DNA from 3 places in the Paenibacillus sp. J31R122 genome. Region 2 is predicted to be linked to each of the others. Evidence: riboswitches for the same ligand, from Rfam matches in the RefSeq annotation. Region 2 holds a riboswitch; each other region holds the start of a gene.
What was found. A riboswitch is a leader RNA that binds a small molecule or an ion and turns the genes downstream of it on or off. The one in region 2 is predicted to bind thiamine pyrophosphate.
Positions count from the first base shown of each region.

Region 1: another riboswitch for thiamine pyrophosphate. It lies ahead of AC0YN7_RS07970 (ABC transporter ATP-binding protein); the one in region 2 lies ahead of AC0YN7_RS25120 (ABC transporter substrate-binding protein).
Region 3: another riboswitch for thiamine pyrophosphate. It lies ahead of thiC (phosphomethylpyrimidine synthase ThiC); the one in region 2 lies ahead of AC0YN7_RS25120 (ABC transporter substrate-binding protein).

Region 1 covers NZ_JBWDNM010000003.1:369,567-379,436, forward strand. The annotation lists gene AC0YN7_RS07960 (ABC transporter substrate-binding protein) at 1-149, opposite strand, end outside; gene AC0YN7_RS07965 (ABC transporter permease) at 269-1,045, opposite strand; gene AC0YN7_RS07970 (ABC transporter ATP-binding protein) at 1,026-1,796, opposite strand; TPP riboswitch at 1,920-2,022, opposite strand; gene AC0YN7_RS07975 (SLOG family protein) at 2,110-2,667, shown strand; gene AC0YN7_RS07980 (S-layer homology domain-containing protein) at 2,851-4,221, shown strand; gene AC0YN7_RS07985 (DNA alkylation repair protein) at 4,777-5,466, shown strand; gene AC0YN7_RS07990 (ABC transporter permease) at 5,463-6,200, opposite strand; gene AC0YN7_RS07995 (ABC transporter permease) at 6,202-6,915, opposite strand; gene AC0YN7_RS08000 (ABC transporter ATP-binding protein) at 6,912-7,826, opposite strand; gene AC0YN7_RS08005 (sensor histidine kinase) at 7,885-9,300, opposite strand; gene AC0YN7_RS08010 (response regulator transcription factor) at 9,297-9,870, opposite strand, start outside.
Region 2 covers NZ_JBWDNM010000018.1:91,380-101,249, forward strand. The annotation lists gene AC0YN7_RS25100 (DUF3888 domain-containing protein) at 175-573, shown strand; gene AC0YN7_RS25105 (spore germination protein) at 699-2,246, shown strand; gene AC0YN7_RS25110 (Ger(x)C family spore germination protein) at 2,262-3,464, shown strand; gene AC0YN7_RS25115 (GerAB/ArcD/ProY family transporter) at 3,481-4,563, shown strand; TPP riboswitch at 4,644-4,755, shown strand; gene AC0YN7_RS25120 (ABC transporter substrate-binding protein) at 4,935-5,969, shown strand; gene AC0YN7_RS25125 (thiamine-binding protein) at 6,006-6,308, shown strand; gene AC0YN7_RS25130 (ABC transporter permease) at 6,298-7,077, shown strand; gene AC0YN7_RS25135 (ABC transporter ATP-binding protein) at 7,116-7,910, shown strand; gene AC0YN7_RS25140 (TatD family hydrolase) at 7,912-8,745, shown strand; gene AC0YN7_RS25145 (glucosaminidase domain-containing protein) at 9,461-9,870, shown strand, end outside.
Region 3 covers NZ_JBWDNM010000003.1:30,823-40,692, reverse strand. The annotation lists gene AC0YN7_RS06535 (thiazole synthase) at 1-705, opposite strand, end outside; gene thiE (thiamine phosphate synthase) at 711-1,565, opposite strand; gene AC0YN7_RS06525 (ThiF family adenylyltransferase) at 1,579-2,712, opposite strand; gene thiC (phosphomethylpyrimidine synthase ThiC) at 2,699-4,468, opposite strand; TPP riboswitch at 4,823-4,927, opposite strand; gene AC0YN7_RS06515 (glycosyltransferase family 4 protein) at 5,003-6,160, opposite strand; gene ytvI (sporulation integral membrane protein YtvI) at 6,262-7,293, opposite strand; gene yfkAB (radical SAM/CxCxxxxC motif protein YfkAB) at 7,371-8,510, opposite strand; gene AC0YN7_RS06500 (HD-GYP domain-containing protein) at 8,640-9,761, opposite strand.

The DNA.
Region 1 (9,870 bases), on a different contig from region 2:
AGGAAGGAATGCACAGCGTTCGGATACCAGTCCAGCATAATGCTCAGCTTTTGCAACGGCTGCTCCACTGTGGGAGCGGTAGATGCGGCTGCTTGTTTATTGCCCGAATTATTCGTATTCAAACCGCCACAGCCACTTATTAGAAGCATTAAGGCCGCAAGCAGCAATGGTAATAGCTTTTTAATATTCGATTTGCTTCCGGATTTTATATGTAAATGGACTCTTGATTTCATTCTTAATTGCATTTTCACCATATTTAATTGCTTTTTCATTTCCGATTGCCTCTTCTCATAAATAGTATTTTTTCTAGTAGTACCATACTTAGAAACAGGATGACACCCATCAATGACAGCAAGAAAACGGATGCGAACATCGAATCGGTATTCAGATTGCTGGACATGCGGCGACTGTAGTAGCCTAAGCCTGCGCTTCCTCCAAGCCATTCGCCGATAGTAGCGCCTACCACGCAATAGACGATAGACAGCTTAAGACCGGAGAAGAAGGAGGGCAGTGCGATAGGGACCTGGATTTTGCGAAAAATATCCCACCGATTCGCCCCTATCGTCAATAGTAGCTCCCTGTAATCCTTATCTCCGTGGCATAGCCCATCATATGTGCTGACTACAATGGGGAAGAAGGCGGTCAGAAACACAACAGCGACTTTACTCCAGATGGTATAGCCGAACCACATAATGAAGATGGGTGAAATCGCAATAAGCGGGATCGTTTGACTAATGACGATCAAAGGGTAAAGCGCCTTCTCAAGCGTTCGGAAAGTTTGCATGCCCACAGCAAGAGCCACACCACCGATAACAGATAAAAAAAAGCCAAAAGCAACCTCTCTAAGCGTAACGAGCAAATGTTTGCCCAGCAAAAGTTCGCGATCCTCAATTAGCGCACGCCCAATGGATAAAGGAGCGGGTATAATAAAGGACGGGACCCAGCCAAGTCGAACGATCAATTCCCAAGCTAACAAGAAGAAAAACGATAGCGCTATAAATAGTCCGTAGTTACCTAGCCATGTATTAGATTGTTGTTTGCGCATATAGCCTTCGCTCCAAATCTTGTCTCAGCTGTATAAACTGCGGTTCGTAGTTAATCTCAAAGTGTCTGGGTCTGGGCAAATTGACTTGAATTTCTTGAACGCCTTGCTCAGCTTCATTTGACAGCATATAAATACGATCGCTAAGTAGAATGGCTTCTTCCAGATCATGTGTAATGAACAAAACGGTTTTCTTCATGTCTCCCCAAAGAGCTAACAGCCATTTATGCATCTCTCGCTTGGTCATCGCATCTAACGCACCAAAGGGCTCATCGAGCAGCATCAGCTCTTGACCGGTAATTAGCGTCCTTAGAAATGCGACACGCTGCCGCATTCCCCCTGACAATTGATCGGGATAGAGCTGCTCGCAGCCAGCTAAGCCAAAGCGTTCCAGCGTTGCTCGAATTTCTGCGGTCTTTTCTTGTTTGTTGACCTTTGCGATCTCTAAGGGAAGCAAACAGTTTTCAAGGACGGTCCTCCACGGCAGCAATAAATCCTTTTGAGGCATGTAGGCGATTTTACCGAGACGGTTGGAGATTCGTTGTCCGTTAAAAAGAATTTCCCCATGCGTAGGCTCTAGTAACCCTGCCAGCATCTTGAATAATGTACTTTTGCCAGAGCCGCTTGCTCCAATAACAGAAACGAATTCACCCATGCGAACGTCCATGGAAATCCCGGACAATAAAGGATGTTCGTAAGCGGGCGAAAAAGAGAAAGTCAGTTTTCTCAGCGATAATAGGGCAGTAATAAACAAACCTCCTTCAAAGCTCGCGAAGCAGATTCACTTCGTAAGCAGGTATGTAAACAAATAAAAACCCACCCATTTCCGAAGGAAACGAGTGGGTCAAAAAATTCAGTCAGGCTAACGCCGATGAATGAAAGTCTTGTTCCACTTCCCTCCGCTGGAATGATCCAGATCAGGTTCCAAGGGTCCAGAGCGGATGCTCCATCTCAGTCGTTAGACTCCCCTAGTGAAATAAATAGAAGATATTTGATTTGTTTTTTCAATACTATAGCATACACTGGAGATATGTAAATCATAATTATTTGAGAAGGCGTTGAAATAGATGAAAAATCTGCTCGTTACCGGCTATCGTGCCCATGAGCTTAATATTTTTAATGAGAAGCATAAAGGCATTGTATATATCAAAAAAGCGCTCACCAGCAAGCTGATTCCATTAATAGAAGAGGGCTTGGAATGGGTTATTACACCCGGTCAATATGGGGTGGATTTGTGGGCTTGTGAGGTCGTTATCGAGCTCAAGAAATCGTATCCGCAGTTGAGGCTGTCGATTTTATCTGCATACAGCAACCCTGACGAGAAATGGAAGGACGATAAAAAGGAATTTTATCAGCAAATTTTAAAAGGGGTCGATTATTACGCTGCCGTAAGCAAGCAGCCGTATGATGGGGTTTGGCAGTTCACCGCCAGGGACGAGTTGTTATTTCGCAAAACCGATGGGATTGTTCTCGTTTATGATGAAGATGCGGGCGAAGGCAGTCCACGTTTTTTTAAAGAAAAGGCATTGAAGAAGCAGCAAGCGGACGGTTATCTATATATCAATATTAGCTCGGAGGACATTCAAAGCATTGCTGATGATGAGGGTTTCCATGAGATGGAGTAGTCAGCAACAACCGGGAATATGAGAGAGGGAGAGTCGTATTTTCTTGATGTTTTAATTCGAATCTATGAAAATAATTTTGTGAAAATATTATTGTTGACACAAAGGATTTTGAGTTGTTATAATAATCCAAATTACATAAATCCGATTAAAACCGTCGGAATAAATTTGATGGAGGTATTGTTCATGTCAAAATCAGTTGCTACGTATACCAAGCTTCTAACAGCACTCCTCTTATCCTTTTCTATCGTATTTGCGCAATCGGCTGCTTACGCGGCTTCTCCAGCACCTGTTGCAGCAACTATTGCTGAATCGCAAGAAGATGGGGTAGCGCAGTATAAGCAATTTTTGCAAGAGAAGCATGGCGTTAATCTTACAGGAACGATTACGAAAGGCCAGTTTATAGATGCTGTAGCTGACATACTTGGTTACGAGCCTACAGGTAAAGAGGTTGCTTTTACTGATGTGAAGGGGAGCGACGCATTGTTTCCAGCTGCTGCTGCTCTATATGAGAATGGTATTCTATCAGGACCTGCTATACAGGGAGACGGACAACTAACGAATGTGGTTGCCATTTCTATTGCAGTAAGAGCGGCTGATCTTAAAGAGCTGGCTTACACTTATCCTACTGCAAAGGTTAATAAAGCGCTTAGCGCACTTCATGTAAACGGAAGCACACTAGGTACTAAGGTGGCTCAGGAGTTGGCGCTTGCCGTTGATACGGGTCTTTTGCCAGCAGAATTTTATACGAACTTCAAACCAAAGGACATTGCGAGCGAGCAGTTGATCAACACGCTTCTAGGTAAAGTTCTTATTACAAAAGGTCTTTACAAGCAATACATCGGCTACGTTAACGATGCTGATATTTATTCAAAGCTGAAAAGCGCTTACGAAAATTCCGATATTATTGATGCGCCAAATCTGCAAAAGCTTGTTAATACGGCATTGGAGCAGCAGCTGATTACCGGCTACAGCTTGAAGGATTCCCGCTTTGAGCCTAACTTTATTCCATCACTTTCGCTTGTTTACGGACATTCCGATTATAAGCATGCTGTACAGCTAATTGGATTGCTGAGAAGTGAAGGGCTAAATGCGAAAGTACAATTCGAGCCTAAAACATCCGCTTTCGTGCATTTGGCAGAGTGGGGAGATCCAGGTCCGAACGTTGTACAAATCGCTAACGGTAACTATATCGCTTACGCGAAAGAATACGATCTAGAATTTGAATTTAAGACAGCTGCAGATAAAGCTGCTTTCGACAGCGTTATCGAAAGCTATGCAAAGAAAAACGAGGATGGTCAAGCTGGTCTGATCGCTAGCTCATGGTGGCAGCCGCTCTATTATTCTTCAACGGAATTAAAGGGTTATGAAATTATTACAAACAACTTTATTTCCGATGAAGACAGCCCTTATACAGTAAATCCTTTCTCACTCAACGAGGATTCTGCCAAAGTGGTAGCAGGATTGAAAGCCATCGACCCTGATGTTACGATTACGCCAACACAATTTTGGGTGGATAAGCCTTTCTTCAGATATTTGCATGGTGAGTCTAAGTAAATGATTGGTTAAGTAGATAATCGTTTAAGAGAATAATAGCCTAAGAGAGCTTAAGAGAATAATAGCTTAAGTGAATAGTGTAACCAGAACAACATAACCAGAACAGCCTAACTAGAACAGACTAACTAGAACAGACTAACTAGAACAACCATAACCAGAACAACCTAACTAGAACAGCCCAACCATGAACAGATGGTTTGGGCTGTTTTTTTCTGATATGTGCAGCAGATATACGGTTATATTTGCTTAGTGTGATATATTGAAACTAGTTGCTTAACGCTACTCGTAGTCGAGCCGATAATTTCAATTTGTGAACCTAAATGAGTTTTTTTGCATGGTTTCCTCAGAAAGAAGCTATCTAGTCTCAAGAACTGAAACTAATACAAGGTTTATTGAGTTGAAGTCTAAATTAATTTCAGAAACTGAAACTAAATTAGATTTAGGCGAGAGTCAGCCGTTTTCAAATAAGGAGTAAAGGTTTTGTGGAATAGAGGTATGTCCCAGACGATTAAAGAAGTTCGTTCTCACTCTCATTCATAAATCGGAGGTGCCCAAATGAACCAAATGAACCAAATGACAGCCAGCGCGCAAAAGCTGGAAGCTTGGTTAAGGCAGCATGCAGATCCAGCAAAGGCTGAGCCGATGAAAGCATACCTGCGCAATCAATTTGACTTTTTAGGAATAAAGTCGCCTGAGCGAACGCAGCTTTTGCGTGAGTTCTGGAAGCAGAACGAAGTGCCGAAGGGCGACGAGCTGCTTCTAACTGCTGCACAGCTGTGGGAACTGCCGGAACGTGAATTTCACTACGCGGCCATGGCTCTGCTTGAGAAATATAAGAAGCACGCCGAGCCTGCCTATATTGATGTGCTGGAAGGAATGGTTACGTCTAACTCTTGGTGGGATACGGTCGATTTTTTGGCGCCTCATCTAATCGGGTATCATTTCTCCAAATACCCAGCGCTTATTCCTGTCTATACGGAACGCTGGGTCCATTCAGATAATCTGTGGCTTCGTCGTTCTGCTATTTTGTATCAGCTCAAGTATAAACAAAGCACCGACACGGTTCGATTGTTTGAATTCATTAGTCGTTTAAAAGATGATCCTGATTTTTTTATTCGCAAAGCGATAGGCTGGTCGCTTAGAGAGTATGCCAAAACCGATTCAACCGTTGTGCGGCAATTTGTAGCGGAAACCGCTCTATCGCCTCTTAGCAGGAAAGAGGCGATGAAGCATCTGACTAATTAGATTTCTTTTTTATTGAAATAGATAAGTCCGCCTGCAAAAAATACGATAAAGCTTCCTACTATCGTAATAAATAAGCTCTCAAGCGGCAGTGTGAGCGCGCCAAACTTCTCTGTACTGAATGCAAGCATGACTAAACTCGGTTGAGCCCACGGATAAAAGGGACCATATGTCGCAGAATTGATGACCAGCATATTTGGAACGGTCAGCATGACATTGATCGCAAGCGGTGCCGCGAAGCTGCTCCAGCTGATGGATACCCACAATTGCAGGGCAGCGAGCGGCAAGCATGCGATCCAGCCGCCGATAGCGCTAGTAAGCAGAGTTTCCCATGATACCTCTGTTATCCCTTGATAGGCGGAAGCTAGCAATACAGCTCCAACGAATAATAGCTGCGTGACCGCAAGCAGCATGGCAACCCATGTGAATTTGGCTAAATACAACGCCGTTCGAGAGATAGGCAGCGTAAGCAACTGCTTCCAGCCTCCTCCGCTATGTTCATAGCGGCATATGAATGCTGAGAAAATACCGGTTAATATAGGCAGGAACAGCATGGCATGAAAGGAACCCATCGAAGATAGCAAAATGAGATATTGTATATCCTCTTGTCCAGGCTGAAAGGAAATCATCATACCGAGCAGCATCGCCAGCAAAGGACTGATCGGGACGAGCAGCCAGATGAATGATTTGGAAAGCTTCAGCTGTTCTGAGGCAAGTACTCTAAAAAATGTTCCCATCTTAGCTCACATCCTTTCGCTCGAAGTGAAGCGCACCAAGCAGCAGAATGACGGCTCCGAACAGTAGACCGCCTCCGATGAACCACTTCGGGTCAGATCCGAGGTAGGCCAAAGCAGGCCAACTAATGGGAATCCATTCCGTCAATGATAGTGAGAACATAGAGGTAAGTGAGATAACAACGCCTAGTGTAATAGGGAGGGCTTGATTCTTAAAGGTCATACAGAGCCACAATGACAAGGCTAGCACCGGCAAGGAAGCGGCAAATGGATAAAAGCTGAGTCGCAAAAGATCGCCAAGCGGAAAATCTGTTCCGAACTTCAATAAAAGTCCAAGCGCCAATGTGCCAACGGCCAGAAGAACGCAGGAAAAGGTGAGCAAAAGGACGCTAAGCGCAAATTTGGCGCCAAATACAGCGGTTCTCGAGATAGGCAGCGCAAGCAGCTGCTTCCATGAGCTGGTATGATGCTCTACATTAGCAAGCAGCGAACAAACAAGTGTGATCCCTAGAAACAGTGAAATCGGAACGAACATAAAAATATTTTCAAGCAATACTCCCCATAAATCGTCCGCGTATTTAGTCGTCATATAATCATAGCGAATCCCGAAATTGAGAGCCTGCATGGCAAGCAGTCCGACTGGTCCCAGGATGACAAGAAACCATATTCCTTTCCCGCGTATTTTCACAAAATCGGCGGCTAGCGCTCTTCCCATCATAGCCGTTTTCCCTCCTCGACAATTTGGAGGAAGAGATCCTCAAGCGACTTTCTCTTTTCTTCGACACGATAGATAGAATGATTGTGTTCCACCAAGTTTTTCACAATGCGAGCCACTGTCGCATCATCTGTATGCTCTAATATAATGGCCGATTCCGTAAGAGCGGCACCTACTCCTTGCTCACGCAAAGCACCAACTGCCCGAAGCGGTTCAGACACTTGAAGTGAAATCGTTCCTTTTGCTTGTTGATGCAAGTTAGAAATTGTATCCTGAAACACCATCTCGCCTTGACGAATAATGCCGACTGTTCCTGCCATCTGCTCTACCTCGCTGAGCAAATGACTAGAGATAAGAATGGTTATACCATGCTGCTTCGGCATGCTTTTAATTAACTCGCGAATTTCTAAAATACCGGAAGGATCGAGTCCGTTCGTTGGTTCATCCAGTATGAGCAGCTCAGGGCTTCCTAGCAGAGCACTTGCAATGCCAAGCCGCTGCTTCATACCAAGGGAATAGCCTTTAACCGGACGGCGAGCTTCCTTTGTCAACCCGACTATTTCAAGCACCTCAGCCATTTTTTGCTTCGGGGCATCAATGATTTTGCGGATAGCTTCCAAATTATCTACGGCTGTCAGATGGCCGTAATAGGAAGGATATTCAACGAGCGAGCCTACCTTGCGTAATATGGCAAGCTTCTCCTTTTTCAGCGATTTGCCAAAAAGGTTAACCGTTCCTTTCGACGGCTTAATTAAACCAAGCAGCATACGTATCGTCGTTGTTTTACCAGCGCCGTTCGGTCCTAGAAAGCCATAAATATCTCCTTTTGCTATTTTTAAATTCAGATTGGAAACGGCAAAGCGTCCTTTGTATGATTTGCTAAGCCCTTTCGTTTCGATAATCCAATCATTCACGTTAATCACCTCGATAACAACAATAGCGCTCGAAGGTTAAAACAAAAGGGCGGCTTGTTTAAATTTTGTTTAAAAAATCAGATTCAACAGACTTTGGGTTAATAAAGATGCGAGTTCCATGCTCAGAGGATTCCGTTCGCCATTCGAGTCCCATCTCACGAATTAAATGCTCTACGATAGCTAGCCCGATGCCAGCTCCTCTTTCAGCGAGGGATGAATCAAGTCCGTCACCGTGATCGATAATGACAAGAGCGGTGTTTTCATTACACTGCTCCAAGGCTATGCCTATATATTTCCCGTTACGAGCATGCCGTACGACATTTTGAAACAGGTTGTCAAGAATGCGGCGAAAGCCTTGCTTATCCACGGTCCATACCAATGGCTGCTCCCGTATATCTACATCTACTTCAATGCCTTCCTTTTCCCACACGGGAAACCACTCGGCTGCGCTTTCTCTTACAAGCCGCAGCACATCCTGCTGTTCGAGCTTAAGCGGATACCGTCCGCTCGTCATCAGTGTGTAGGAGAGCAGATTTTCAATTAAGCGGTCCAAATTGACGATTTTATTTTCCATTTGTACAATAGATTGCTGTCCGAGATCACTTATTTCTTCCTTCCGCAAGGAATAGAGGTGGCTGTTCAATACGGTTAGCGGAGTACGCAAGTCATGCGACAAATTAGAAATCAGACGCTTGCGAAGTTGTTCCTCCTCACGCTCCCGCTGTTGACTTTCCCTTAACTGATCAACCATCTCGTTAAACGCTGCCTCAAGCTGTCCAATCTCATCTTGCTTCTTCTGCATAATCGGCATCGGAAGGCCATTTAAGCCATGCAGCGTCATAGCCGATTGCAGCCTCATAAGACGTTTTCGTATCTGCCTGAAAAATAACAGAGAGATGATAATGAAGATAGCAAACATTACAAATATAAAAGCAAGGTAAAAGGGCGTACCCGTCCCAAGCGGCCCTTGCATTTGGATCAGCGACCGTGGCATTTGAAGCACCATGAAGCTAGGGCCGCTATTATTTTCTCCGATAAAAGCAAGCACCGTAAAAGGGTCGTTATCGACGTTCTCCTTCATAAATTGAATAGCCTCGACGTGCGTCCAATGAGCTGGGAGTCCCGCTTGCGGAGGAAGCTGCAGCTGTGTATTTCCAGCAGCATTTACCCAGAAAACGGACGCTTCAGGATACTTCTTCGCGAGCTCATTCAGCTTTTGATCGACTTGATCCGGAGCAGCGTCACCGAGCAATGCGGCTTCTTGATGCCACGATATTTCTATTTGATTGGAGTTTCCATACTTTAGACCGATAGGCTCTTCCTTTTGAATGGCAGTCCCTGTAATCAAATACAACACGCTTGCTAGCGGGAAAATAACCGGTATAAACAGAAAGGCAAACAAAATGATCAGCAGGTAACGCGACATTAAGGAATGATGAAACTTGGTGCTTCTCTTAAACAGCTTCTTCTTCATGCTCGTACCCTGTAACCGATTCCGCGTACGGTTTCGATCACTTCTGGAGCTGCGGGATCGCGCTCAATTTTCTCTCGCAAATAACGAATATGAACCATTAATGTTTTGTCGCCCTCTAGGTAAGGCTCCTTCCAAACGGCTTCATAGATTTGTTCCTTTGTTAAAATTTGTCCGAGATGGCGCAGCAGGTAAGTGAATATTTGAAATTGCTTGCCAGTCAAAGCTATTTCCACCCCTGTTTCGCTGTTTTCAATTCGATTCTCCTTCTCGAAAACAAGCAGATGCTTGATAGCTGTTGGCTCGGATGTATACGCGGGGAAACGGCGCAGCAGCACCTCGATTCGAGCAGTAAGCTCGTCGGGATGAAACGGCTTCGTCAAATAATCATCCGCGAACTGCAAGCCCTGAAGCTTATCGTCGATTGATGTACGGGCTGACAGCATGAGGATGGGGAGGCTGGAATCTGTTTTTTTCAAACGCTGCCCTACAGTAAAGCCATCCAGACCCGGCAGCATGACATCAAGAATGACAAGATTGCAGCCGATTGCCTCTTCAAGCGCTCGTTCGCCG
Region 2 (9,870 bases):
CGTTTGTTCTTATTATATACGGAACACTCGTTCTTATTCCATAGGTTATTTGTGGATGTAATTTACAATGATTGGGCAATGCTCTTCGCTGATGGAGTTTGGTTGTTTGTATTTTCGAAGGATTATGCATACCTCTTCCGCATTATGTAAAAAGTAACCACAAGGGGTGATTGTATGAAAAAAATGACTATTATCATTTCATTGCTATGCGTCATAATGCACGCGGAACGAGCAAATGCAGCAGTGGAGAGTGAAATGGATCATTGTCAAAGAGTCGTTCTTACTTTACTAACGCCTGATATACAAGAGCAAATCGATGGTTATTATCAAAGCGAGCTAACGGTGTCACCCACATTCGCGCCGTTTCTTGAGAGCTCTGAGCTCGTGTACAAATACTACAGCTCCCATATGGAAATTCAAGTGACCGTAATACCCTATGTAGGTCCTCACCTCTCTGTAGGCAAGGATATCATCACCTTTAACATAAATAACGACGGAAGCACGTCCGTTAACAGTTACAAGCATGTAGAGGATTTTAAGCTTCCGCCTAATTATCAAGACATCGTTAGGTAAGCATCAAGAACGATGACGGGCAAATAATGCAAGCTGTATACAGATGCCTCGACGAATGAGGTGTCTGTACATATTTGCATCCAAAATACGGAAAATAGAAGCGGCGAGGAAATGAAGGTGCGGTTATGAACAAACAAAACGCAGGGGCTTTAACGCCATTCAGTCCATCACTGTCAGCGAACGTGCAAGCTATTCGCAAACGATTCGGCGATAGTGCCGATATCGTAATTCGAATGTTTCGCAGCGATGCGGCTCCTGATCGAGAGCTGGCGATTATTTATATAGACGGAATAGTCGATTCGGAGACGATCAACGAAAGCGTTATGGAACCATTGATGTCGATGAGACTACCCAAGCATGAGTATGTCAATGGCGGCAAGTTGATGGATGCATTGCGCAACTGTGTCGTTTCAATAGGATCGATGCAGGATGTTAGTACATTAGAAGAGGCACTTCAGTATATGACAGACGGCTTATGCGTTATTTTGGCGGACGGAAGCGCAATAGCTTTGACTGCCGATGTCAACGGCGGTGAACAGCGAGGTGTTACAGCTGCACAAACACAGACGGTCATTCGGGGGCCTCAGCACGGTTTTGTCGAGAACGTTCGGACCAACATTAGCTTGATTCGTCGATTCATTCGTTCGTCTGACCTTCATGTGCAAATCCACAAAATCGGTAGGCAAACCCATTCGAATGTAGCGGTGCTTTACTTGCATGGAACGGTAGATAAAGGCATTCTGAAAGAAGTGTATCGCAGACTGGCGGATATTGATATCGATGGTGTGCTCGAGAGCGGCTACATTGAAGAGTTCATACAAGATGAGACGTTTACGCTTTTCCCGACGCTGTTAAATTCAGAGAGGCCGGATACGGTGGCAGCATCATTACTTGAAGGACGTGTAGCGATCATGGTTGATGGCAGTCCAATAGCACTTGTTGCACCGACGACTTTTTTTAGCTTTTTCTCATCGCCCGAGGATTATTATCAGCGGTTCGATATCGCAACATTCGTTCGCATCATTCGATATGGATCGTATTTCATTTCTATGTTTCTTCCTGCTTTATATATAGCTGTCACGACGTTTCACCAGGAGATGCTTCCGGCTACGCTCTTGATAAGCCTTGCGGCTCAACGGGAGGGTATCCCGTTTCCTGGTTTGGTTGAGGCTCTTCTTATGGAAGTGACTTTCGAGGTGCTGCGTGAGGCGGGATTGCGCATGCCGCGTGCGATTGGACCTGCTGTTTCAATTGTAGGGGCTCTCGTGCTCGGTCAATCCGCTGTACAGGCTGGAATCGTCTCGGCGGGGATGGTTATTGTTGTTTCTTTCACTGCCATTTCAAATTTTGTTATGCCGGAATTTAATATGGCTGTTACTTCTCGCATTATCCGCTTCGGTTTCATGATCATGGCGGGTATTTTCGGTTTTTACGGCATTTTTATTACGGCACTGTTTTTACTGGTCCATCTAACGTCGCTGCGTTCCTTTGGAGTGCCTTATATGTCTCCAATTGCACCTGGCCCGACGAAGCCAGGGATATGGAGAGATGTGTTCGTCCGCCTGCCTTGGTGGGCAATTGTACTGCGGCCGCTTGATTTGAATTTGCGTAACCCGAAGCGGCGTCCGAATGGTAAAAAACCACCGGCACAGCGCCATTCAGGCAAGCCGTAGGAAGGAGGAGCGGCTGTGAAAAAATGGAGGTACTTGCTGGTTCTGTTCGTTTTCTTGCTGCAAGCTGGCTGTTGGAACCGTGTGGAGCTCAATGAAATTGCAATTGTTTCGGGAACAAGCGTTGATTGGAAGGGGGGGATGTGGGTATTATCGTTCCAAATCGTCATCCCTCAAGCGATTTCAGGTCAGAGCAATGCTGGCAGCTCAGCATCGGTCAATGTATTTTCGACGAATGGGGAGAGCTTTCGAGAAGCTGTAGGCAAGGCGAGCCAAGAAACGTCTCGCCGGCTCTATTTTGCTCACACTCAAATTGTTATTATCGGTGAGGAGGCAGCGCGCAAAGGGATTGCTCCTCTGCTCGACACTTATTTGCGCAACCAAGATTCACGCGAAACGGTAAACGTATTTCTATCCAAAGGAAGCGGTCGCCGGATGCTAGAGCAGCTTATACCGCTAGAGAAAATACCGGGTGCGGCCATACAGCGTATGATTGCCAATGAAGAAATAAATAGTTCTACTTTTCGTCAAATGACGATTCATGACCTATTCTTAGATTTGCTAGGCCCTGTTCAAGCGACCGGTATTCCAGGCTTAATCCTCTCTGGAACAGGTGAGAGCATGGATCGGGCGGATAAACTCACCCATACCAATACACCGTCTAAGGTTAGATTATTCGAGCTGGGACTGATTGCGGGGGACAAGCTGACAGGATGGATCTCAAACGATGAAAGTCAAGGGGTTATGTGGCTAGCCAATCATGTGAAGAGAACGACGGTAGCATTTGCTTGTGAAGAAAAAGAACAGAAAAAATCATCCATATTAATAAAGCATGCAGCAACCAAGCTGCGGGCAGAGCGATCAGGAAGCAAATGGATTATGCATGTGAATGTGTCAGCTGATGGAACGCTGATGGAGTACAATTGCGGCGGCGATCTGATGAAGCCTGCACAGGTCGATGTTGTCCAGAAGCTTATTGAAGATGAGATTAAAGCAGTAATGGAGAAGGGCTGGAAGGCTATTCGTAAGCATAAAACGGATGTAGTGGGCTTCGGCAATGTTATACATAAGAAATTTCCGAAGCAATGGGCTGAAGTGAAGGATAGCTGGAATGAAGTGTTTCCGCAAACGGAAGTGAAAATAACCGTGAAGGTGAAAGTAAATTCAACGGGTATGAGCAGCAGCGGCTTCAAAAAGGCACAAGAGAAGAATCGCTCATAAGTGGAAAGGAGACGTTATGCAGCAAATCGGCAAAAGCCAATTATCAATTTTGATTATAATCTTCCTAATCGGCAGCACACCGTTATTCGAGCTCGGCATTCAAGCGAAGCAGGATGCTTGGATCGCAATGACGTTTGCTGCAGCTGCCGGTTTGTTGTTAACTTTCATTTACGTGTGTATTCAACGACGCGCCTTAGAAGCGGGACTAGCTGAGCTTTTAATCATGCATTTTGGACGATGGATTGGTGGAGCAATTGGGATCGTGTATGCGGGTTTGTTTGCTTATTACTCGATGAGGAATGTGCGAGATGTAGGTGAACTTACAGTTATGGCACTGCTGTCGTTCACGCCTCGCTGGATTATTATGCTGCTTATCATTAGTGCCGCGGCTTATACCGTAAGCAAAGGGATTGAGGTGTTTGTTCGTGTTGTTCAACTGCTGTTTCCTATTGTTGTGATAAGCTATACCCTTATCATAATACTGCTGTTCATTGCGAATTTGCCCCGTATAAACCATTTGCTGCCTATGTTCGAGAATGGGGCAGCACCAATTATTAAGGCGGCTTTTCCGGACCTGCTTTCGTTTCCATTTGGACAAATGATCATTTTTCTCGTGTACTGGAAGCATCTTAGCGAGAAGAACGCATGGGGTCGGAGTACGTATTGGCCGCAAATCGCAGTATCCGCTTTTCTCGTATTTATGAATATGCTCGTCATGAGCGTGCTTGGACCGGAATTAGCAGCGGTAACGGCGCTTCCGCTGCTGGAGGTTGTACAGTTGATTAGGTTGGCTAACTTTCTAGAGAGGCTCGATGTCATTATCACTTTGTTATTATTTATAGGGCTTTATGTGAAAATGACTGCCTTATATATGGCGTCCGTATTTACGTTCAGCGCTGCAACAGGCATCGCCTATCGATATTGTGTTATGCCGATAGGCGTGATCATCTATTTTACATCTTTTTTGGAGCCAAACAATACGTATCATCAATGGTTTGGATTTGAAATATCGCTGAAGCTAATACCGTTCTTTCAAATCGCGGTGCCTCTGCTCATGCTTGTAGTTGGTGTTCGAAAACGATATAAAACGGCGGGATAGAGGAGTCATAATGCTGCTATTCAAAAAAAACTAGCCTTCTGATAGGCTTTTGCTATACAATTAAAGGTATTGACGAAACCGAATATGTTCCGGGGAGCTGGTTAGGCCGGCTGAGAGGGGATTATCTGTACAATTCCGACCCGTTAACCTGATCTGGATAATGCCAGCGTAGGGACAGAAGCTCTGTTTATTTTGCAAGCTTGATCAAATGGATCAGCATAAGTGAAATATTACAGTTGCACAGCCGAAATTATGGCGTCCTCCGGATTAGGGGGACGCTTTTTTTTTGATCGGAATCCATTACCCGGATAATAATGAGGAGTCGTCGCCTTAAACAAATAGAAATAGTTGAGAGGGGAACACAACACATCATGAATCAGAAGAAGGCTCGGCAATCATCTTGGAAAATCGTTGGCACTTTGCTCGTGCTTGTATTGGCACTGGCAGGCTGCGGAGCGAATAACGCACCGTCTGCGAACGAAAAGGAGCAAGGGGGAGCAGATAAGCCGCTTGAGAAGGTACAGGTCGTGCTTGACTGGACGCCGAATACGAATCATACCGGACTGTATGTCGCGAGAGATAAAGGCTTTTTTAAGGAGCAGGGATTGGATGTTGAGATTATTCAGCCAGGCGAGAGCGGGGCTGATCAAATGGTTGCATCCGGTAAAATAGAGTTCGGTATAAGCTATCAAGAGTCGATTACGATGGCGCGGATTGCGGATGTTCCGCTCGTGTCGATTGCAGCTATTATACAGCACAACACATCAGGATTTGCATCGCCGCTCGCCAAGGGGATTGATTCCCCGGAAAAGTTTGAAGGAAAAACGTACGGCGGCTGGGGCGCACCTGTCGAGGAGGCCGTTATCACATCACTTATGCAGGAGAAGAAGGCTGACGCTAGTAAAGTTAACATGATCAGCATCGGCGACAGTGACTTTTTTACGGCAGTTAAGCGTGACATCGACTTCGCTTGGATTTATTATGCATGGACCGGTGTCGAAGCTGAGCTTCGCGGTGAAAAAATCAATATGGTTTATTTAACCGATTACAGCGACAAACTGGATTATTATACACCTGTACTTGCGACAAATGAAACGATGATTGCCGAGAAGCCAGAAATCGTTAAGGCATTTACAGCGGCTGCGGCTCAAGGCTACAAATATGCGATTGACAATCCCGAGGATGCGGCAGAAATTTTGATCAAAGCCGAGCCGGATTTGAATGCTGATCTCGTTCGTGCCAGTCAGAAGTGGCTGAGCCCGAAATATCAGGATGACGCGGCTCGTTGGGGTGAACAGAAGCTCAGCGTATGGGATAATTACGCGACGTGGATGTTTGAGCACAAGCTGCTTGAGAAGGAGCTTGAATCGGAGAAGGCGTTTACGAATGAGTTTTTACCAGAATAATGACGATAATAAGCAGCAGAGAAAGCAGGAAATCATATGGCAAACGCATTAGTAAGCATTCAGATTTTACCGACGACACCAGGAGGCGAAAGCGTTCTTCCTTACGTGGATCGGGCAATTGAGATCATCAAGGCGGCTGGCGTACCTTACCGTGTGGCACCGCTTGAGACGACAATGGAGGGCGAGCTTAGTCATTTGCTGGGCGTGGTGCAATCAATGAGCGAAGCAATGACAGAGATGGGCTGTCCATCCGTTATATCACAAATTAAAATTTATTATAATCCGACCAAAGGCGCTTCGATGGGTCGATTGCTAGAGAAATATCCAGATGGGCAATAACAAGAGCGCATGGTCTAAAATCTGGCCTCCATTGGCGGTATTTATAGCATTGCTCGTTTTTTGGCAGGCGGCTGTTATGTTGGGGGATATTGACCACTGGATGCTTCCTTCACCTGTTACAATTGTGCAAGAGGCTATCAAAGTTTGGCCAAGACTAATGGAGCATACATGGGCAACAGTACAGCTCACAATATACGGCTTTGTCGGCGGATCGGCGGTGGGCTTCGTGCTCGCCGCTTTGCTGCATCTTCTTCCTGGTGTGCGAACAGCCGTTTATCCACTGCTAATATTATCCCAAAACGTGCCAATCATCGCAATTGCGCCGATTTTAATGATGATGTTTGGGTTCGGTCTGCTACCGAAGGTGCTGCTCGTTATGCTGGTATGCTTTTTTCCAATTACGATCGCGATGCTTGGCGGATTGACGAATACAGATGTGCAGCTCCGCAATTACTTGCAGATGATCGGCATTCGCAAATGGCAGCTGTTTTGGCGCCTTGAGCTGCCGCATGCTATCGTTCATTTGTTTTCTGGATTGAAAATAGCAGCATCATACAGCGTGTTAAGCGCAGTTGTCGCAGAATGGCTCGGCACCAAAAAAGGTCTAGGCGCCTTTATGCTGCTCTCATCTAAAGGATTTATGCCGGGTCGTGTGTTTGCAGCCGTTATTATAATCATTATATTCAGCTTGACCTTATTCGGACTAGTGAGCCTGGCGGAGCGTTTAATTATTCGTTGGAGGCCTGCGAAAGATGCTGATACGAAGTAGGTTTGTGCCACAAACCTTTAGGACAGGAGGAATAGCGAATGAGTGATACAGCAGCAGAACATCCAAATACATTAGAGGTTGTACAAGTGCGCAAACAGTTTGGGAAAGGCGCTTCAAGCAAGGAAGTGCTGGGCGGATTATCGTTTTCCGTAGCCGATGGTGAGTTCGTCTCCATCATCGGGCCCTCGGGAAGCGGGAAGACGACCTTGTTTCAAGTCATTGGAGGACTGGAACAGCCGAGCGAGGGCGAGATTTGGATTAATGGGAAGCAAACAACAGGCGAACGGGGTCACATCTCCTATATGCCTCAGCAATCGGCATTGCTTCCGTGGCGAACAGTTGCAGGAAATATTGAGCTGTCTTTAGCGATATCCGGCTTAGATCGCGGCATAGCGAAGTCGAAGACGAAGGAATGGTTGCAGCGAATCGGCTTGGAAGAATATGCGAGTGCTTATCCGCATGTGCTATCCGGCGGTATGCTGCAGCGTGTTTCCTTCCTGCGAGCCTTATTGGCTCCGCAGCGGCTAATGCTGCTTGACGAGCCGTTTGGCGCATTGGATGCTTTAACGAGATTGGATATGCAGAAATGGCTGACGTCTATATGGGAGGAAAACCGCAGATCGGTGCTTCTGGTGACGCATAGCATAGAAGAAGCTTTGTTTCTTTCCGATCGCGTTATCGTACTGTCCGCTAAGCCTGCTGTCGTATTGGATCAATTCGACGTAAATTTTGAGCGGCCGCGCAGTGAAGCGCTCTGGACCAATCCGCAATTTAATGAGATAAAGCAACAGATTTATGAGATGTTAAAGACTGGCGTACATGAGGGCAAATGAGATGACGGAGCAAAAATATTTTCAGCAGGAAAAACTAGGCCCAGCTTATATCGACGCGCATCTGCATGTTGATTTGTACGCAGCTGAGGATCGGGAAGAGCTGCTGCAGAAGGCGTTTGGAGAAGGCCTTGCAGCTGTTGTTGCGGTTTCAATGCATTTGCAGTCGTCAATTGTGAATAGAGAGCTTGCGCTAAGCTACCCAGGACGGGTACACCCGGCATATGGCTTCCATCCCGAACAGCAGCTTCCAACTGTAGCCGAGCTTGATCAGTTGTTCGCATGGATAAGACAGCGCCATGAAGCGGGAGAGCCGTTTGCGATTGGAGAGGTTGGTCTGCCATATTATACGCGTACAGAAGCTGAGGCTGCGGGTGAAGCTTTTGATGAAACGCCTTATCTGGAGCTGCTTGATCGTTTCGCGGCGCTCGCTGCAGAGCTGGATCGCCCAATCGTGCTGCACGCTGTTTATGAGGATGGAGCTAAAGCGTGTGACATTTTGGCTAAGCATAACGTACGCAGGGCACATTTCCACTGGTTTAAAGGCAGTGAGCAATTGGTAAGGCGAATGATTGCAAGCGGCTATCTGGTGTCGGTGACACCTGATGTTGCGTACGAGGAAGAGATCATGACAATCGTGGAGCAGTATCCAATAGAGCAGCTAATGGTAGAGACTGATGGGCCATGGCCGTTTGAAGGGCCTTATGCAGGTAGAAAAACAGAGCCTTCTATGACGGCTGATGCAGCTAAGCAAATCGCGCGAATTAAGCAATATACGGTCGAGCATGCATCGAAGATATTGCTTGCCAATACACGACGATTTTATGGGTTAGATTGACAGAGCTATTTTTGAATCGTGTTGTGCCTAGGAATGAACCTGTATCCCATGCGGCTGCGGGTTCATTCCTTTTTGTCCGTTGCCAACAAAGCTCCCGATGCATACAAAGAAACAACAGCTTGGTTCATAGATAAGAAGTTATAACTCAACTTTCGCAGCCTAAAATAGGCAGGTAACCCTTGATGTGGCTGGGCAAACACGCGATCCATTGCGGGGATTGTGTTTGAATGAGTGTTAATTAAAAATGGATAACCTTGTATGAGGGATAGAGGTAGATGATTATCTCAGTTTGACTGTATTTTATCCAATCAAAATTTCATTCTAAGTGCTGGGTTGGAGTTTGACTGTATTTCATCCAGTCAAATCGACTGTTTGGTCCTGAAAAGGTTGCTAGCGTCGTATCAGAGTGGATAAATTCCATTCAAACACAAAGGAAATGGATTAAAAGACGATTAGACTGTACAAATTCCATTCAAATCGTCCGTTTTTTAATAATATGAATTTATAAGTTTCACTCTAATAATAGGCTTAACATTTAGCGCGAAACATTGCTTTGCCGCCAAGGAAGACGACAGACGTTTACGCTTAGTAAAGCCCCATGAATATGAGGTCAAAATCGCATGGATATAAACATTTCCAGATCGTTTTTGATCTGCGAAAGTTGAGTTATAAGTTTGTATGAGGTTTGTAAAGGGCTGAAAAAAGGAGGCACGAGATGGCTGCGATGACAAGGATTGAATTTTTTAATGTATTGTCTCCTACAGTTATTCGGGTAAAGCGAGAAGGCTCAACGATGTTCCCTTCCGTTCGACTAGCTCAAAACTTACTAGAAACAGGCGGAGTCATTCATTCATGGTATAACCTAGGGGGGATAAAGGTAGGAAGCGGGAGGACCAATGACTATTGGCATGGCGAGGCAGTAGTAAAGGGGACCTGGGAATATATCGATGGCCGCAGCGTAAATGAAAAAGCGGCATTTCGAGCATATAGCAGCGTCTATCATTTCTATAAGGATTTGGATTTGCTGCTGGCTACACCTAGATATGAACGTGTGCGTAAAGCTCAAACACCTGAGCAGCAGGCTCAAATGCTCTATGCTTGCGGCTATGCAACGGATCAGGCCTA
Region 3 (9,870 bases), on a different contig from region 2:
TGCTTCAATAGCTAAGCGAAATGCTCGTGCCATCATGACAGGATCCTGTGCTTTAGCTATCGGCGTATTCGCCAATATACCGTCCGCGCCAAGCTCCATCGCTTCCGCGGCATCCTTAGCCGACCCGATACCCGCATCAATGATGACGGGCACTTTAGATTGCTCAGCTATCAGTCCGAGATTATACGGATTCAGCAAACCAAGCCCTGTTCCGATTGGTGAACCTCCTGGCATGACCGCTGCTGCTCCAGCTTCCTCCAGCCTTTTGCAAAGCATAGGGTCATCCGATGTATAAGGAAGAACGATAAAGCCTTCTTTAGCAAGCATTTCGGTCGCGCGAAGCGTTTCAATCGGATCCGGCAAAAGCGTGCGCGGGTCACCGCTTATCTCAATCTTTATCCAGCTGCCCAACCCCGCCTCTCGCGCAAGTCTAGCAATTCTTGCCGCCTCCTCAGCTGTTCCCGCACCTGATGTGTTTGGCAAATAAATAGTCGATTGCTCCGCGAAATGCTGCAATATAGAGTCATCCTCTACACTGTCCAGATTAACGCGTCTCACAGCAAACGTAATGACTTCTGATCCAGATGCCGCGAGCGCCTGCTGAAGTACAGCAGGACTTGGAAATCTTCCCGTTCCAAACAAAAATCGCGAGCGAAGCGTATGACCGCCTATGACTAGCAGGTCTTCATTTTCCCGTTTCTCCATACCCTTCAACCCCCTCCTACAAAATGGACCAGTTCAATAACAGCACCATCTTCAAGCACTGTATTTGCCCAATTCGTACGCTGCACTATGACTCCGTTTAGTTCAACTATAAGCTTCTTGTTTTGTTGACCAAGCAGAACGACCAGCTCTTCAATCGTATCTGCACAAACCTGCTCAAGACGGCCATTTACAGTTACACTCTTCTCATTGGTCGAAAATTGTGAGTCCACAGACTGGATAGCTTGAAGGAATGACCGGCATACTGCGGCGGGGTTTTCACTGCCTACGATTTCCGATACGGCGCATATTCGCTTCGCGCCAGCCGCGAGCACTTGATCAACATTTGCTAAATTGATCCCGCCAATAGCAACGAAAGGAATCGAGATATGACTTGCCGCCTCTGAGACATAGCTTGTCGTTACAGCTGCGCGGCCTGGCTTCGTATTGGTTGGAAATACGGGCCCCACGCCAATATAATCGGCCCCGTCTCGTTCAGCCTTTATGGCCTGGACCAAGTTATGTGTTGAAATCCCAATGATTCGATCAGGCCCCATAAGCCTTCTTGCTTCTGCAATCGGCATATCCTCTTGACCTAGATGAACGCCATCCGCATCGACCTCCAGAACGATATCCGGATAATCATTAATAATGAACGGCACCTTATATTTCCGCGTCAGCAATCGCAGCTCCCTTGCTTGTTCAAGCACTTCCGCTCGCGTTCCTGTCTTGTTGCGAAGCTGAACGATCTGTGCGCCTCCCAGAAGCGTCTGCTCCATAACGTCCACAACCGATCTCCCCGGATGATTTGACTGTGCGGTTATGGCATACAACCGAAAATCCTTCCATCCTTCATATTGCATAACCAATCCCCCGTTATCGAATAAATGACTTATGTCTTTTTCCCAAAATATAGGTTTTGCACAGCCAGGCCGCCTTCTCCCTATCAGCTGTACCTTGTACAAGTACTCGCCCATCCGGGAATAAGACTAGCTGTTCCCCGCTCGGCAGAAAGGCCTTTACCAAATAACGATTTACAGTCAACCTGCAGCCTTGAGCTGCTAATTGCTCCTCCTGCTTTTCTAGCTGTAGCGGCTTTGCTAGCGTCACCTGTACCGAATTCCTTCCACATAGTACAACGGTGCCTACTTCATCTTCATCTGCTACTGTTTCTGCAACCATAACAGCACCGTATGCCGCTCCCTCTTCTTCTGCACGAGTATCGCTGCTCTCCTCCATCCGATGCTTTTGGCCGCAATATTTACATGCCTCGCTGCCCAAAGGCAATATCGCTTCTCGGAGACGGAAAGACCATAGATCAAAGCTGACCATCGTTAGACGTATCGCGGCTTCATTGCCCGACAGCCACTTGATTGCCTCGGCAGCCTGCAGTGCAGCCACGAATTCTACAGCTGGAGAAAGAACACCAACCGTGTCGCAGGTGTCCACCTCCGCTTCCTCTTCCGATGAACCAATTAAGCATCGCAGACATGTTGTTTGTCCTGGTATAAGGGCGGCGCTCATCCCATGTGATCCTGCAATTCCGCCATAGATAAACGGAATGCCTTGCTGGAAGCATTGATCGCTAAGCAGCAAGCGTGTTGACGTATTATCTGTACCGTCGAGCACAAGGTGCGCTCCTGCAACTAGAGGTTGTACCGTATGCTCATGTACGTCTGTTACAGAAGCTGTTATGCTAATCTCGCTATTTATTTTACGAAGCTTTTCGGCAGCAGCAACAGCCTTTGGCAGCATAGCAAGCGCGTCAGCCTCATCGAACAGCATCTGCCTTTGCAAATTACTAGGCTCGACATAATCGCGATCGACCAGTCTCACCTCGCCGATACCTGCGCGCACCATATGCTGTGCAAGCGAAGCACCAAGAGCACCGATTCCAACAATAAGGACGATAGCATCACTCAGCTTTGTCTGGCCCACTTCACCAATCGGCGCAAATCTCGTTTGCCTGGAATACCGGTCAGTCCAAGCGTGTTGGTCATGATTGACCATAAATAGAGCTCCCTGCCGCTTTGAATGCCTCTGCCTTTTCCTTCATACCAGATTCAATTGCTTCCGTTGTCTCAAGCCCGTTCTGCGCCGCGTACTCCCTAATATCCTGCGTAATCCGCATGCTGCAAAACTTCGGCCCGCACATGGAGCAAAAATGGGCGGATTTCGCGGCATCTGCCGGCAATGTCTCGTCGTGATAGGCCATTGCCCGTTCTGGATCAAGTGATAGATGGAATTGATCACGCCACCTGAATTCAAAGCGAGCTTTCGATAATGCATCGTCACGCAGCCTGGCGCGTGGATGACCCTTTGCTAAATCAGCGGCATGTGCCGCGATTTTGTAAGTGATGACCCCCTCCTTCACGTCCTCCTTGTTCGGTAGACCCAAATGCTCCTTTGGCGTTACGTAGCAGAGCATTGCTGTTCCGAACCAACCAATCATAGCCGCTCCGATTGCTGACGTAATATGATCATAACCGGGTGCGATATCAGTCGTAAGCGGTCCAAGCGTATAAAATGGCGCCTCATCACAAACTTCCAATTGACGATCCATATTTTCCTTAATGAGATGCAAAGGCACATGTCCTGGCCCTTCAATCATCACCTGTACATCATGCTTCCACGCAATTTTCGTCAGCTCCCCCAGCGTATCCAGCTCAGCAAACTGCGCGTCATCATTCGCGTCGGCTATTGAACCTGGTCTTAGTCCGTCACCCAACGAGAACGAAACATCATACTGCTTCATAATTTTGCAAATATCTTCAAAATGCGTATACAAAAAATTTTCTTTATGATGGGCTAAGCACCAAGCAGCCATAATAGAGCCCCCGCGTGAGACGATGCCCGTTACTCGCTTGGCTGTAAGTGGAATATAACGCAGCAGTACTCCCGCATGAATTGTAAAATAGTCAACGCCTTGCTCCGCTTGCTCGATTAGCGTATCGCGATATACTTCCCAACTGAGATCCTCCGCTTTCCCATTTACCTTTTCAAGCGCCTGATAAATCGGCACTGTTCCTACAGGAACCGGTGAATTTCGTACGATCCACTCACGCGTCGTATGAATGTTTTTGCCGGTCGACAAATCCATAATCGTATCAGCGCCCCAACGCGTTGCCCAGGTCATCTTTTCTACCTCTTCCTCGATGGATGACGCAACTGCTGAGTTTCCTATGTTCGCGTTTATTTTCACATGAAAATGACGCCCGATTATCATCGGTTCACTTTCTGGATGATTGATATTAGCAGGTATAATGGCACGCCCTGCAGCAATTTCATTCCGCACAAATTCAGCGCTCAAGCCTTCTCGAATCGCGATATACTCCATTTCAGGAGTAATGCAGCCCTTACGGGCATAATGCAGCTGTGTTACGTTTAAGCCTTCCTTCGCCCTCAGCGGCCTTCTTGATAAGCCAGGAAACAGCTCAGCGCCTCGCTGCTCAGCCTTTTCCTCCGATATAAATCCGTTATCCTCTGGACGAACTTCTCGCCCTTCATAGGCCTCTACATCGTCTCTTTCAGTAATCCAACTCACGCGCACCGCAGGCAATCCGCGTCTGATGTCAGCCTCATAGGCAAGATCGGTATAAGGACCGCTAGCATCATATACGAAAACCGATTCATTCGACTGCTCCTCGCCGTTTCTTCCAGTAGTCGGATCTAATACAATTTCTCTCATAGGTACGCGGATGCTCTCCTTCGTTCCTGTTACATATACCTTGCGGCTGCCTGGCAGCGGCGTCATAATAATTGCCATAGTACAAAAAAACCTCCCATATGGAATAATCGGAATTCCACCTGGAGGTATATGCGAGCATATAAGAAAGTTTAAAGGCACCGCTAAAGACGCATAATCTAATGCGGCAACAATCGCTGAGGCGGGGGATTAGAAAGGCTGCTCTTAAGTGAACCAGCATATGGTTCTACTAAATGGGGAGCACTCTATCACAACAAAAAAACCGCCCCAGCGAAGGAGCGGTTGAAATGTGTCGTCAAACACGAGAATCGAGCCTGCTTGGCATACAAGCGGACGAAGCACTGCCATCCAATCTCATTCGAGCTGACTATGCAGCCGATTGAAGCAGAGCGCTTTCTCACGTTTTGTGTAAATAAACGCACAATCCCACTTTCCTACGCTGGCATGACCCAGATCAGGTTCAAAGGGACCAAAGCATATCGCTTTATCTCAGCCGTAACGGCGCCCCTAGTGGATTTCCTTGTTAGACTATAACGTTAATTCAAGAAGAGTGTCAACCCTCATTTTCTCATTTCCACAAAATCGTGGTACCAATTAGAATCCTTTTTCTCGGAATAGCTTCAACCAACGATTAGCGGTATGCCTCCAAGTAAACGTCTGCTCCACCCGTTCACGGCTGCGCTTCCCCATCCTCTCACGCAGCTGTTTATCGCTTAACAGCAGATTCAGCTTATTTTTGAGCTCCGATTCAATATGACTTTCGTTAACCAAATAACCAGTCACTCCATGCCGAATGATTTCCTTCATTCCGCCTGCACGAGTTGCGATAACGGGCACGCCGCAGGACATTGCTTCCACATTAACAAGCCCGAATGCCTCACGTTGTCCAGATGGAACGACGGCAATATCAGCTGCAAGTGCCCAGCTTGGCACTTCCGTATAAGGCACGTAAGGTATAAATCGTACATGTCCTGGACACTTCCGCCCAAGCTTCTCCAGCTTACGCGAATAAGCGGTCTTTCGATGCGAGCCGTAAAATGGACTGCCGACAATAATAACGATTAAGTCAGGATGTCTTTTTATTAGCTTCGGAACGACACGCAGCAAATGATGAACGCCTTTTAGCGGAATAAGCCTCCCGATGAATAATACAACCTTTTTTCCATTCAGGCCTCTGTTATTACGAAATTTCTTCCGCATTTCAGCTCCCTGAGCCGAATATTGTGAAGGAAATCTGATCGTGTCGACACCAGGATAGATAACGTTAGTCTTAGCTGCAACCTCAGGAACCTTAGTAACGACTATATGTCTCAAATACTCGCTGTTCACAATAATTTTATCTGCAGCCTGCAGACATTTATGCAGCTTTGCAGACGAAATATACGGCGGAACGATAAATGTGGATGAATGCAAATAAAGCCAGACAGGCTTGTCTGGATTCATTCGTTTCATCGTTAATACATATTGAGGACGATTTTCGACATCGATGATATCCGGTGAGTAGCGCTTCACACTGCTTGCTACCGCTTCAACATATCTTTGCTTATTTCCAGCAGGAAACCTCTCGCAAACAAGACCTTTAAACATCCCGTAGCGGGGCAGCTTATTACTCAGTTTCCCATAAATACGAGGCTCGGCATAGGGCAGCAGCAGCGGAGCAAACTTCTCAATCACCCGCTCGACCGAACTGCTCCCAGCCGATGGAATCGGGTACGACCCAGGCGTAATAATCGCCATTTTTATTGGTGCCATTTAATTAGAGGCCTCCTAGTAATCTGCTTTTTTGCAGTATCATACGTGAAGGAGGCTCTCTTTGACACGGCTCGGCCTATTGCTTTCCAGCCAATTGCATGCTATAACTTTATTTTCATTTGGAATAATCCAGCTTTGCGCGCCGCCATATAAATAATGACGATGAGAGGTCCGATAAATACACCGATAACGCCGACCAGCTTGAAACCCACGTATAAACTAATAAGTGCGGACAAAGAGCCAATTCCGACTGAATCCCCAAGAATTTTCGGCTCAACAATCCTGCGGAACACCGTAATAAATAGAAACAGTATGATGAGTCCAACTCCTGAGAACGCATCGCCAGTAAGTATTAAGTAGGTTCCCCACGGCACTAGCACCGAACCCGTCCCGAGAATAGGCATAATGTCAACCACAATAATAAGCAGTGCAATCGCCAGAGGATACTTAATATCGAGAACAAACAGTCCTATTAAGGAAATGATATACGTTAAGGCGCTTAATATAAACTGCGAACGCAAAAATCCAAAAATAGATTTTCTCAAATTAAGCAGCACATCATTTACTTGCGTCTGTGATTTCTCATCGAACATCGACAATACAGTTGCCTTCATCGTATTTAAGCTGAAGCTAAACATATATACAGCCACTAAAAATACGATAAAGAATATAAACATGCCAGGTATACTTGATGCAAACGCAAGAACGGTATTAGACAATGAGCCTACCATTTTCGTTAGTGTACTCGTTAAGCCCATTAGCCAGCTTTCAAGTGTATCAATTGCATCTGGAGGCAAACCTTGATACAACGATTGCGCTTGCAGCATAAGGTCATCGACCATACCGTTGACGTCCTCGAAGTAATTCGGTACTTTTTTGAAGAAAGCGATAAGCTCTGCTACAATTTTGACGCCTAGCAATCCGATTAAACCAATGAGGATGACTGTAAAAATAGAGCTAGACACAGTAGCTGCGACTAGTCTATTCATCCGGAATCTCTTCATGAAAAACTGACAAAGCGGTTCTAGAAAGATTGCTACAACAAGGGCTAACATAAAAGGTGCCCCGACTGTAAACATCAAGTACAGCAGCAGCAAGCCAACTGCAATAAATATTAGCGTTTTTACGGACATCGCTTCTCCTCCTCTCCTATTGAACAGGCAATTCGGCATTTCAAATTCAATCGATGCAAGAGAGCGGCAACTGCCTGCTATTCCAACATAGCACTGCGTTGATGAAAATCTATATCCTTAAAATACATATCTTTGACAAGCAAATTCGGACCGCAGCAGGCTGCTGCTGAACAATGACAATTCACACTTTTCGCAAGCTTATGATCAAGCCAGCTTTCAAACAAATCATCCAGCTTTGAAGAGCTAATATTACCAAAGGCCGGTACATCAGAGAAGTCAGTTACGTATACGTCACCTGTAAACAAGTTAACATTGAGCCTGTTACGGCCGTCTGGATCGTTCCGAACGGTTACATTCGGCTCGTTTGCGAGCCGTGTAAGCAGCTTACGCTCCTCAGCGCTATCACTGCAATGGAAGAACGGTAAAGTTCCAAACAGCATCCAAACGGACTTATCCCTTGTATCCAGCAGCTTCTCAATCGCCTGCAGCATTTGCGCTCTCGAAAGAACAGGCAAATCCTTGGCAAATGCACTTGGGTACATCGGATGCACTTCATGGCGCTGGCATCCCATTTCTACGATTAACTGATGGATCTCATCGATTTTGTCATACGTTCTATAATTGATCATCGACTCCGCCGATACTAATACTCCCGTTTCACTAAGACGACGGGTATTATCGATCATCCGTTCATACAGCTTGGTAGCTGCTTCTAGCGATACGTGATGTCCTGCCTTTGCAAATCCAATCTGGTGAAATTGCTCTGCGGAGGTATAATTAAATGAAATATGCATGACGTCCAAATAGGGCGCTAACTGCTCATATCTGCTATAAGGAAGAGTTACATTGGAGTTGATTTGCGAACGAATACCACGGCTGCGCGCATATTGAAGGAGCGGCACCATGTAGTCGCGTACGGTTTTATCAGAGAAAGATGGCTCTCCTCCCGTAATGCTTATCGTTTCTAGATGCTCCACTTCGTCTAATCGTTGCAGCATTTGCTTGAGAGGTATTTTAGCTGGCTCTGACATGACAAGCGTATCACCAACGGCGCAATGCTCACACCGCATATTGCATAGATTAGAAACTGTCATTTCCACGCTAGTTAATTGATGTCTACCATACTGCTGCAGAGAGCGAATTGGATCCCATGGGTCATTCGTAGGAGATAAAGCAGAAAGCGGGTTAAAGGATTGTTGTAAATCTATCGTATTCATGTACTCAGCACCTGACTAATTATATATGTAATGTATCCTACTTTATTGTAATGTCCTATTCGGCAGGAAGCAAATAAATAACTAAAAAAAATAAAAAGGAGCCATTATGGCTCCTTTTCCTGTGAATAATTAAATAACTGAAGCCCTCTGCACGTCGGTTGTCTCGTCATTGACACCGACAATCATCATCGACAGCTGCTTCGATAAATCAATCTCGTAGGGCGATGTAATCTCCTCGCCCGCTTCGTTATAGAGCACCCGAACTATAGGTCTCTGGGGATAGGAATGATTCAAATCAACGACAATGCCAGTTTCACCAGTCTGCAGCTTTACTGAAATGCCTATCGGGTAAATAGCAACTTTATCTCGAAAAAGCTGAATCATATTTTGCTCGTATAACGTACCCGTACCCGCATACAAACGCTCCATCGCGTGATGCGGCAGCATCGGAGCGCTATATACACGGTTTGTCGTCATAGCATCGTATGAGTCAACCAATCCGATCCATTTCGCATACTCATGAATTTCATTTCCTTTAATACCCCGAGGATATCCGCTGCCATCAATCCGCTCATGATGCTGAAATGCGCAATGCGCAGCCAGCAGCGGTATATTCGGCTCATCCTTCAATAGCTCATAGCCGATTCTTGGATGCTGCTTCATCGCCTCAAACTCTTCTTTAGACAGAGAACCGGGCTTTCTTAACACATTAATCGATATTTGTGTCTTTCCAATATCATGCAGCAGCGCGCCCATGCCCAGCGTCATCAGTTCCTCACGGGAGTAACCGTTTGACATACCCAGCAAAGTCGTATAGACGCATACGTTTAGTGAGTGTTGATACAAGTAGTGGTCGACAGTCCCCATATCCATAAGCATGATCATCGCATCACTATGCATGGATAAATCATCTATAATCATACTCATCATTTGCTTAAAGGGCTGAGCAATATAAGGATAAGTCCCGCCTTTTTTTTTCACTTTTGGACGATCCATCATCTCACGAAAACTTGTACGAATCTCCCGAATCGCAAAGCGCGTCGTATCCTCGTTAATTAAAGAAGGCAGAACGATATCGTCTGTTCTGTGATCCGAAATATATACGTATTCTATCCCGCACTGATTAAGGCGGGTAATTAGGCGACTTGTTAGTTCTATATTTTCACCGAGAAGGATCATGCCATCCTGCGAAAATATTTTTTTGGCCAGCTTCATACCTGGCAGACAATTAGTAATCGGTACCAAACGCATCTTCTCGACCCTTCCCTATATGGCATCTTAACTAATACATCGGAAAATGCCGTTCGTAATGTTAATGTAAGGGAAAATCTCGACAAGATCAACCATTTTTTCTTTATAA